Regions from separate parts of the Planomicrobium sp. MB-3u-38 genome, predicted to be linked through region 3. Evidence: predicted binding sites of a transcription regulator. Region 3 holds the regulator's gene; each other region holds the start of a gene.

The links. The regulator LexA, encoded in region 3, represses DNA repair genes until DNA is damaged. The targets are predictions, from matches to a motif close to CGAACATATGTTCG.
Region 1: a site for LexA is predicted at 1,685-1,698, ahead of parE (DNA topoisomerase IV subunit B). Genes of this name have one in related genera too.
Region 2: a site for LexA is predicted at 1,361-1,374, ahead of uvrB (excinuclease ABC subunit UvrB). Genes of this name have one in related genera too.

The regions. Positions count from the first base shown of each region.
Region 1 covers NZ_PJBO01000081.1:17,813-21,096, forward strand. Annotated here, with positions in the region: gene parE (DNA topoisomerase IV subunit B) at 1-1,670, opposite strand, end outside; gene CXF70_RS16980 (CoA-binding protein) at 1,789-2,196, opposite strand; gene plsY (glycerol-3-phosphate 1-O-acyltransferase PlsY) at 2,332-2,925, shown strand; gene CXF70_RS16990 (HesB/YadR/YfhF family protein) at 2,953-3,237, shown strand.
Region 2 covers NZ_PJBO01000071.1:68,925-72,208, reverse strand. Annotated here, with positions in the region: gene uvrB (excinuclease ABC subunit UvrB) at 1-1,292, opposite strand, end outside; gene CXF70_RS14580 (IDEAL domain-containing protein) at 1,433-1,672, opposite strand; gene CXF70_RS14575 (competence protein ComK) at 1,851-2,402, shown strand; gene CXF70_RS14570 (YhjD family protein) at 2,399-2,764, opposite strand; gene CXF70_RS14565 (ABC1 kinase family protein) at 2,930-3,284, opposite strand, start outside.
Region 3 covers NZ_PJBO01000060.1:194,536-197,819, forward strand. Annotated here, with positions in the region: gene CXF70_RS12065 (hypothetical protein) at 110-310, shown strand; gene CXF70_RS12070 (hypothetical protein) at 467-661, shown strand; gene CXF70_RS12075 (class I SAM-dependent DNA methyltransferase) at 756-1,496, shown strand; gene lexA (transcriptional repressor LexA) at 1,570-2,190, opposite strand; gene yneA (cell division suppressor protein YneA) at 2,353-2,670, shown strand; gene CXF70_RS12090 (YneB family resolvase-like protein) at 2,667-3,284, shown strand, end outside.

The DNA.
Region 1 (3,284 bases), on a different contig from region 3:
CAGGCATAATCGACGACTTCTTTTTTGCCGATCCCTTTGGAAACCTTGTAAAGCGGTGGCAGCGCGATAAACACTTTGCCCGCTTCAATCAGCGGCTTCATATACCGGTAGAAGAACGTCAAAAGCAATACCTGGATATGCGCTCCGTCCGTATCGGCATCCGTCATGATGATGACTTTATTGTAGGCGATGTCATCTATCGAGAAATCCGATGACACCCCTCCGCCGATTGCGTGGATGATCGTCGAGATTTCTTCGTTTTTCATAATTTCCTCAAGCTTCGCTTTTTCCGTGTTGACGACTTTACCCCGAAGAGGCAAAATGGCCTGGAATGTGCGGTCACGCCCTTGTTTGGCGGATCCTCCGGCAGAGTCACCTTCCACCAGATACAATTCGTTTTTAGCGGCGTTCCGCGATTGCGCGGGTGTCAGTTTGCCGGATAATAACATATCGGACTTCTTGCGTTTTTTGCCGTTCCGCGCATCTTCACGCGCTTTACGGGCAGCTAATCTTGCCTGTGACGCACGGATCGCTTTGCGCACCAGAGATGCACTGAGGTCAGCATTCTCCTCCAGGAAATACATCAACTTCTGTGACACGACAGCATCAACGATACTGCGTGCTTCGCTTGTACCAAGTTTACTCTTTGTCTGCCCTTCAAATTGCAAAAGCCCTTCCGGAATCCGGACAGAAACAATCGCCGCTATCCCTTCCCGGATATCGGAACCTTCCAGATTTTTATCTTTATCTTTCAAGAGGTTGATTTTGCGTGCGTAATCATTGAATACGCGTGTCATCGCCGCTTTAGCGCCGGTTTCATGTGTACCGCCGTCACGTGTGCGGACGTTATTGACGAACGACAGGATCGTTTCAGAATAGCCATCGTTGAACTGGAATGAAAACTCGACTTCCAGTTCCTCCTGCTTGCCTTCGATATAGGCGACCTTGTGCAAAGTATCTTTTTCTTCGTTCAAATATTCAACAAATGCTTCGATGCCCGTTTCAAAGAAAAACTCTTCGTACTGTTCCTCTTCACTTCGTTTATCAGTCAATTCGATTTTCAGGCCTTTTAATAAAAATGCAGACTCACGCAGGCGTTCGCTCAAGGTTTCATAATTATATTTAGTGGCTGAAAAAATTGAAGGATCCGGACGGAAATGGATATTCGTTCCGCTTTCCTTTGTGGAGCCGATCTCTTCAAGCGTCGTTGCTGGCTTTCCGCCATTTTCGAATCGCTGGCGGTATTTCTTGCCGTCCCTGTGAATCGTTACTTCCAGGTACTCGGATAATGCGTTTACAACCGAAGCACCTACGCCGTGCAGGCCGCCGCTTGTTTTATAGCCGCCCTGTCCGAATTTCCCGCCAGCATGAAGGACAGTCAAGATGACTTCAGGCGTCGGTTTCCCGCTGCGGTGCATGCCAGTCGGCATGCCACGCCCATAATCCCGTACGCTGATGCTGTTATCTTCGTGTATGGTAACGCTGATTTTGTCGCCAAAACCAGCTAAAGCTTCATCTACCGAGTTATCGACGATTTCATAGACCAAATGGTGAAGGCCCCGTGTATCCGTCGAACCGATATACATACCAGGCCGTTTTCTGACGGCATCCAAGCCTTCGAGTACCTGGATCGCTTCTTCGTTATATGCCGTATTCTTCGTTTTAGCCATCTAATTCCCTCCAACAAACATCTGTTCGCATATCTCTATCTTTTAATCGTATCGATAAGTCGGGCATCTGTCAATAACCATAGAAAAAGAGCGCCAGGCGCCCTTTTCCTTTAACCGCTTATTTAAGGATGGCGTGTTCGACTTTGATGCAGCGGTCCATAATGACCGTATAGCCTTCTTCTTGTAACCGTTTAAATACTTTGTCATCCACTACATTTAATTGCGTCCAAAAAACAGGGCAATCGATTTCGGTAAATTCTTCAGCCAGCTCTTCTAAAAACTCACTGCGTCTGAAAACATTGACGATGTCCACTGGCTCAGGGACGTCCTTCAGGGACGCATAACTTTTCTCACCCAACACTTCATCGGCAACCGGGTTGACCGGGATGATCCGATAGCCCGCTTTTTGCATCGCCTCAGAAACCATATAGGATGTTCTGTTCGGATTCGGACTGAGACCGACGACAGCGATGGTTTTGGCACTATCCAAAACTTCTTTGATTTCTTCTCTGCTTGGATTATTCAAGAGAATCACCTGTCCTTTTTATTCTATCATACATGATATTCTCGCTGTTTCATAAAAATCCTGCAAGGATTGTTTTAAGATCTTTTCGCGTGTTAAACTTAGAATACCAAATAGAGAGATTAAAAGGAGTCTACAATGGAAATATTGCTACCCGTTTTATTGGCTTATTTACTTGGTTCGATCCCTTCCGCATTATGGATCGGCAAAATTTTCTACAATACCGATGTCCGTACCAAAGGCAGCGGCAACCTTGGCGCAACCAATACATTCCGGGTCCTGGGTTCAACTGCCGGCCTGATCGTCACTGTACTTGATATTTTAAAAGGGACTGCCGCTACGCTTATACCCCTGTATATCGATACGAACATCCATCCACTTGTATTCGGACTGATTGCGGTTGTGGGACATATGTATCCGGTATTCGCCAAATTTAAAGGCGGGAAAGCCGTGGCGACTTCCGGGGGCATTCTGCTCGGCTATCAATGGCCATTGTTCATTGTAGCTGTTGCTGTGCTGCTGCTCGCGCTGAAAATTACGAAAATGGTTTCATTGTCTTCCATGATACTCGCTGTAGTTGCTGTAATTTACGCCATCATTTATGCTGTTAATACAGGAGATTATCCTTTCCTCGCCGTGATTTTGGTTTTGGCGGCATTCATCTTCTATCGCCACCGGGCCAATATCGCTCGTATCCGGGCAGGCACAGAGCCAAAAATCAAGTTTATGTGACCCTAAAGCCGAAAGGACGTGTGCTTGATGGACATTAAAATCAGTGATGATGCTTTCAAATGGTTCCATGATGAAATGGAAGTCTCATCCGGAGAGACCGTTCGATTTTTTGTACGATATGGCGGCTCCGGACTCCAGCCAGGCTTTTCGCTTGGTGTCACGAAAGATCAGCCAAATGAGGCAGCCGTTGAAGTTGAAAATGACGACGTACTTTATTTCATTGAACAGAATGATCTCTGGTATTTCGACGGACACGATTTGACTGTAAGCGTAAATGACGATCTTCAGGAATTGGATTACTCATACGAATAAAGATTAAAAAGCCGGAACGGAAGAATAATTCTTCCATTCCGGCTCTT
Region 2 (3,284 bases), on a different contig from region 3:
ATCTGCCCTTCGATCGGACGGATTTCGATTGTTGGATCCAGCAGACCAGTCGGCCGGATGATCTGCTCGACCATTTCCGGTGTATGTTCCAGTTCATATGGACCCGGCGTTGCCGAAACAAATACCGCTTGGTCGATATGCTCCTCGAACTCAGTGAAAGTCAGCGGACGATTATCCATTGCTGAAGGCAGACGGAAACCATGGTCAACCAGCACTTTCTTTCTGGCCTGGTCACCATTGAACATTCCGCGAACCTGAGGCAGCGTGACGTGGCTTTCATCGACCACCAAGAGGAAGTCATCCGGGAAATAATCGATCAATGTATAAGGCTGCGCGCCTGGGGGACGCAAAGTCAGATGACGGGAATAGTTTTCGATCCCTGAACAGAAGCCCATTTCACGCATCATTTCCAGATCATAGCGAGTCCGTTGCTCAAGCCGCTGTGCTTCCAGTAATTTATCTTCAGCCCTCATTTCTTTCAGGCGTTCTTCCAATTCCGCTTCGATATTTTCAATGGCTTTAACCATCTTCTCTTCACGCGTAACAAAGTGGGACGCCGGGAAAATCGCGACATGTTCCCGTTCACCGATTATTTCACCAGTCAATGCGTCCACTTCCCGGATGCGGTCAATTTCGTCTCCGAAAAATTCGACACGCAAACACCTTTCATCTCTCGAAGCCGGGAAGATTTCAACAACGTCTCCGCGTACACGGAATGTCCCGCGTATGAAGTTAATGTCATTTCGTTCATATTGAACATCGACAAGTTTGCGCAAAAGCTGGTTTCGTTCAATTTCCATCCCTTTGCGCAGTGATACCACAAGTTCCCGGTATTCTTTCGGGGAACCTAAACCGTAGATGCAAGACACCGAAGCGATAACGATTACATCATCCCGTTCAAAAAGCGAAGATGTCGCCGAGTGGCGAAGCTTATCGATTTCGTCGTTGATGCTCGCGTCTTTCTCTATATAAGTATCCGACTGCGGCACATATGCCTCCGGCTGATAATAATCGTAGTAGCTGACAAAGTACTCAACCGCATTGTCCGGAAAAAATTCTTTGAACTCGCTGTACAATTGTCCTGCCAATGTTTTATTATGAGCCATTACCAGAGTCGGTTTCTTCACTTGCTGGATAACGTTTGACATTGTATAGGTCTTACCTGTACCAGTGGCACCGAGCAAGGTCTGGAACCGTTTGCCATTATAGATTCCCTTAGTCAATTCAGCAATCGCTTGCGGCTGATCGCCGGCAGGTTCGTATGGTGCTTGCAAATTGAATTCCTGTTTCATGTATATAGTCCTCCCGTTTTTCAATACCTTTATTTTATCATATGCCCTAAAATTCCCCTAACAAAAAGCGAACGTATGTTTTTTCAATGATTATATTAAGGCAAAAAAAAGAACCGCTCCTAGGAGCGGTTCTTTTTCAATCAGGATTCATCACATTTTAAAGCCTGCAATTGCTGGCTGTATCGATTAAATGCATTGCGGTCGTTAGTGTCCAGGGCTTCATCTATAAGATTCATGAGTTGTTCTTCCTGCTGTGAGCGGTGCACATGCTTTAGGAAAAGATCGAGATAAATCTCGTTCAGCAATTTTTCCGCTTCAGAAATTTTCTTTGTTTGAGCCATCGCCTTCATGAAATCAGCATAAGAATAATAGTTTTCCATTCTACCTCACCCCGAATGCTTTTCATTAGTATACATGATAAGTAATAAAAGAACAATAATTATTTTGAAAATTCCAACGATAATTAAAAGGGACTATGTTCAAAAATTAAAAAGATTGTATATTTTCCAATTATTATTATAATAGGTAGAGTACAGTAAATTTTGGGGGTGTTTTAGCATGGGCCGAAAGATTTATAATCCCTTTTCCTACACAGTCTGCAATAATACATACGCGCTGCTTCCACATGTGGAAGGTTCACGCCTGGTGACTCGGGTACTTGAAGACCGCAGTGAATTTCTGATTGAACAAACTGCATACAAGACTATTACAGGTTCCTGCTCTTTTTACCGCGGCTCCCTTGAAAGTGCTACCCTATACGCCCAAAAAGCTGTAGGAGTAAAGCACAAACCGCCCATCATCATCGACGAATATTATGGCAATCCCTTAATATTCTTCCCTACCCATTCACCGAAGAATAAAGAGTCTGTCTGGTTCAATTATGATGCCATCGACTTGATCGAAAGCGATGAGCGCGGCGGCAGCGTAGTCTATCTTGGAAATGGGCAATCCGTCTGTTTGGACGTTTCACCCGTCGCCCTTCGCAACCAGCATTCGTTTGCCGGATCTTTGAGGCGCTATTTTAAAAAAGCGCAGAATCAGCATAAACAGCAGCTGACCTACATAACCAAACGGCCGATGCCTATCCGGCCAAGGCATCTTTCTGATTAAACTTTCATTTCCGCCGTTGATAAATAGATGCGTATCAATTCTTCCACCCGGTTGCGCAAGCGCAGATTCAGGTAACGCCGATGATCCTCATATCCACCATGATAAAATACATATTCGGTGAAAGTATCATCGCCTGTGCCGCGCATCACTTTCATCTGGCGCTCCCGCATATGTATTTTGGTTTCTTTCAATTCCTTCTGCACCTGACTGATTGCCCCTTCCACCAATTCCAGGTAGGGACGTTTAAGTTTAAAAGAGCCATTTTCAAATATGCTCCTGTCACGTTCCAGTACAGAAAATACCATGGGCAGATAAATCATGTTTTCGAAATGGATGATTTCTTCCTGCGGAATCAAAGGCATATCTTCACCACCTTTACGAATTAGCCTTGATGCAGACCCCTTGCTATGTGGCTTTGACGATAAACACACGAAGGGAACGTTTGTTCTTATTTATAATTGTACTCCCTATTTCCGAAATTGCAATATGCTAAACATAATAAACCTCCGCGCAGGATGCGCGGAGGTTTATTTTATGGAACGATAGACAATCAATGACGCCACGAAGGCTGCGGAAGAAACCCATAAATACGGTTCGTGCGAAAACCAAACGGAGATGGAAATTCCGGTGAAAGACAAAATACTGAAGATGCCGGCGAACATCCGGCTCTGAAGATCTCTCCGATATTCCCGAATACGTCCATCGCGGTTTTCAAGATAATTGCGCATCCGTTCCGGTTCCTCAAGATAATTGATGACTTTTTGCGGGAACACACGGAGTGGGCCGGTCGAATTCAGCAACCAACGCAACACATCGCCTCTTCCGAATACTTTCTCCCCTTCTTTTTGTGACGATGCCCATTCCAATATACGCGGCCGTGCC
Region 3 (3,284 bases):
TTAGGTTAGAAATCAATATTTGTTGGGTATAATGATATATGCCATAAATTTTAATAACTCGTACTGAATCTTCTTTAGAGCTAAGGAGGATTTTGTGGGAGGTGATTAAATGGGCAAAATCCAAGGAATAGAAAATCTGCTCGTTTATTTGGATTCAGTGGGGTACCCGCTGACGGAACAGCAGATCAATGAATTCTTATTGGCAAGAAAGATCCCTCATAGTAAGCCGTACGGCAATAGGATTGTGTTTGACCGGGCCCATATTCAATGGTGGGTGGACATGCAAAGAAAAACCGATTCATTATTCTAAAATGGTTTATGCCTGAAACTCCGAAGCTGCCTGAAAACTAGGGCGGATTCGGGGTTTCTTGTATTGATGACATGTTTTTGGTCCAAATTCGGTTCGACTGTCCACTTATGATAAACTGTATAGTGAGATATTATGAGACGACGGGAGGCAATACTTATGAAAAATTTCCAGATTGATTTTTATTTTGACCAAGGGAACACACTGACACATACTGTTAAAGCTACAAGCAAAGATTCTGCATTGAGCGGTATACCGACAAACGGTACATATGAATTCCGTGATGACAATGATAAGAATGTTTACCGCATCACGATAAATATGGTGAAATATATCATCGTATCTGAATTATGATTCCTTTGAAACGCTGCTTCCCGCAGCGTTTTTTTCTGGGTCGGAACTATACCGGTAAATTTAAAATTGATGACATGTGAAAGAGGGATGCAAAATGGAATATAGAGGATCACTTGCGTATGAGGAACAGGATTTTCTGGAAAGCTATTTAAAAAGGCGTTCACGTCCGGACAGTCCGAACAATGCAATCGAAGGGCCGATCATCAATGGATTCATGAATGACTTAAAAGATGCACATATATTGGACTTAGGCTGCGGGGATGGAAGGTACGGAAAAGAACTTCTGAAAAAAGGAGCAAAAGCTTATACAGGGGTTGAAGGTTCTGCAGCCATGGTAAATTTGGCAAAAACAAATCTTTACGGCACCCGGGCCGAAGTTTTTCACAGATCGATGGAAAAGTTTGAATACCCGGAAATGGCCTACGAGATTGTTATTTCAAGAATGGCTCTTCATTATATAGAAGATCTTGATGAAGTATTCAAATCAATTGCCAAAACGTTGAAAGAAGGGGCCAGATTCATATTCAGTGTACAGCATCCGGTAACGACTGCATCATTCAAAAGCAAGAGCGGTGGAGAAAGAAGGAATGATTGGGTAGTTGACAACTATTTCGAACAAGGCGCCCGAAATGAGCCGTGGATCGGAAAGAATGTGGTGAAATACCACCGGACAATTGAAAATTATTTTTCTTCCCTGATTTCAGCCGGCTTCCATATACATTCCCTGAAAGAAGGACAGCCTGAAAAAGCTAACTTTACGGATCCAGGGGAATTTGAAAGGCGTAAACGAATTCCGGTTATACTGGTCTTTTCCTGCAGCAAAGGAGAAAGCTGAGCTTAAAGAAATTAAAATCATTATGGATAAAGGAAAGAGCCAAAGGCGGCATGCCTTTGGCTCTTTCTGTATATTATTGGATCTGACGGTAAACGCCTACAACTTTGCCCAAAATGGATACACTTTCAACAATGATTGGATCCATTGAAGAATTTTCAGGCTGTAAGCGGAAATAATTGTCTTCCCGGAAGAAACGTTTGACAGTTGCTTCGTCTTCTTCAGTCATCGCTACAACTATGTCGCCGTTATTTGCTGTCTGCTGCTGCTTGACGATGACATAGTCGCCGTTGAGTATGCCAGCTTCGATCATACTTTCACCCATGATTTCAAGCATGAAGATGTGATCATCATCAGTACCATAGGATTGGGGTAGCGGGAAATACTCTTCAACGTTCTCGATAGCTGTGATTGGCTGCCCTGCGGTTACTTTACCGATTAACGGAACATGCAGCACCGGGCTTTTGTCGATAAGCGCTTCATCAGTGGATATAACTTCGATCGCTCTTGGTTTTGTCGGGTCACGTCGGATAAGCCCTTTGCTTTCAAGTCTTGCCAAATGGCCATGGACTGTAGAACTGGATGCCAGACCAACTGCCTCGCCGATTTCACGGACGGAGGGTGGATAACCCTTTTCACGCACTTCATCTTTGATGAAAGTCAAGATATCTTCCTGGCGTTTCGATACTTTCTTCAACAGTTTCACCTCTTTTATTTGAACTTCTTATTTTCTACTTTTATTATATCAACTTGGGCAATGAAATGCAAACATAGGTTCGAATTTCGCCTTGACAAAAACACGTGTTCGCATTATTATAAGAACATACATTCCGAACACATATTCTAGGAGGAGATTTCAATGGCTTACATTCGTAGAAATTCATTTGTTTTCCTATTCTTCACTTTGGTACTTATCCTTTCATTTTATTCAGCACTCTCCCATAATAGTGAAGAGGCCCATATGGTCCAGCTTAAAATCGAACAAGGGGACACCTTATGGACGCTTGCCGATGAATACAGCGGCAATATACCACATCACGAATGGATTGATGGAATTATGAAAGAAAATAAATTGAATGCACCGATCATTACAGCAGGACAGACTCTGAAAATTCCTGATGAGCATCTGGATTATGTGCCGGACGGGACTTATAAATTGGCGAGTGATTCCGAATGAAGAAAAAAGCTTTCATTTATTGCCGTGTGAGCACGGATAAAGAAGCACAGGAAACATCGCTCGACCGCCAGGAAGAGGAACTTTTGAAATTTGCGTTCGAGCAGGGCTATTTAGTGGAGCGAATTTTTCGTGATCAACACAGCGGTTATGAAATGGACAGGGATGGATTGCTGGAGATGCTTAACAGCATCAAGACAGAGAAGTTGGATGCTGTCTTTGTCCAGGATGAAACACGTCTTGGCAGAGGACACGCCAGGATAGCGCTTCTTCATGTCATGAAAAAATATGGGGTTGAAGTATATACCTTGTCGGACAAAGGGCAGATTGCCTTGAATGATATGGATGATATGGTGCTGGAAATATTGGCCATCGTTGAAGAATACCAACGGAAAATACATAATGCCAAGATTAAACGTGGCATGAGGCGGGCGGTCGAAAACGGCTACAAGCCAGAGAAGAATTTGAAAGGAAAAGGCAATCCGCAGGGCAGGGAAAGACTGGAATTGCCTTTGGATCAGATTGTCAGCCTGAAAAACAGCGGGCTGACATTCCATGAGATTGCTGTTACCCTTGAGGGCTTCGGCTATAAGGCCAGTAAAGCTACTGTGCACAGA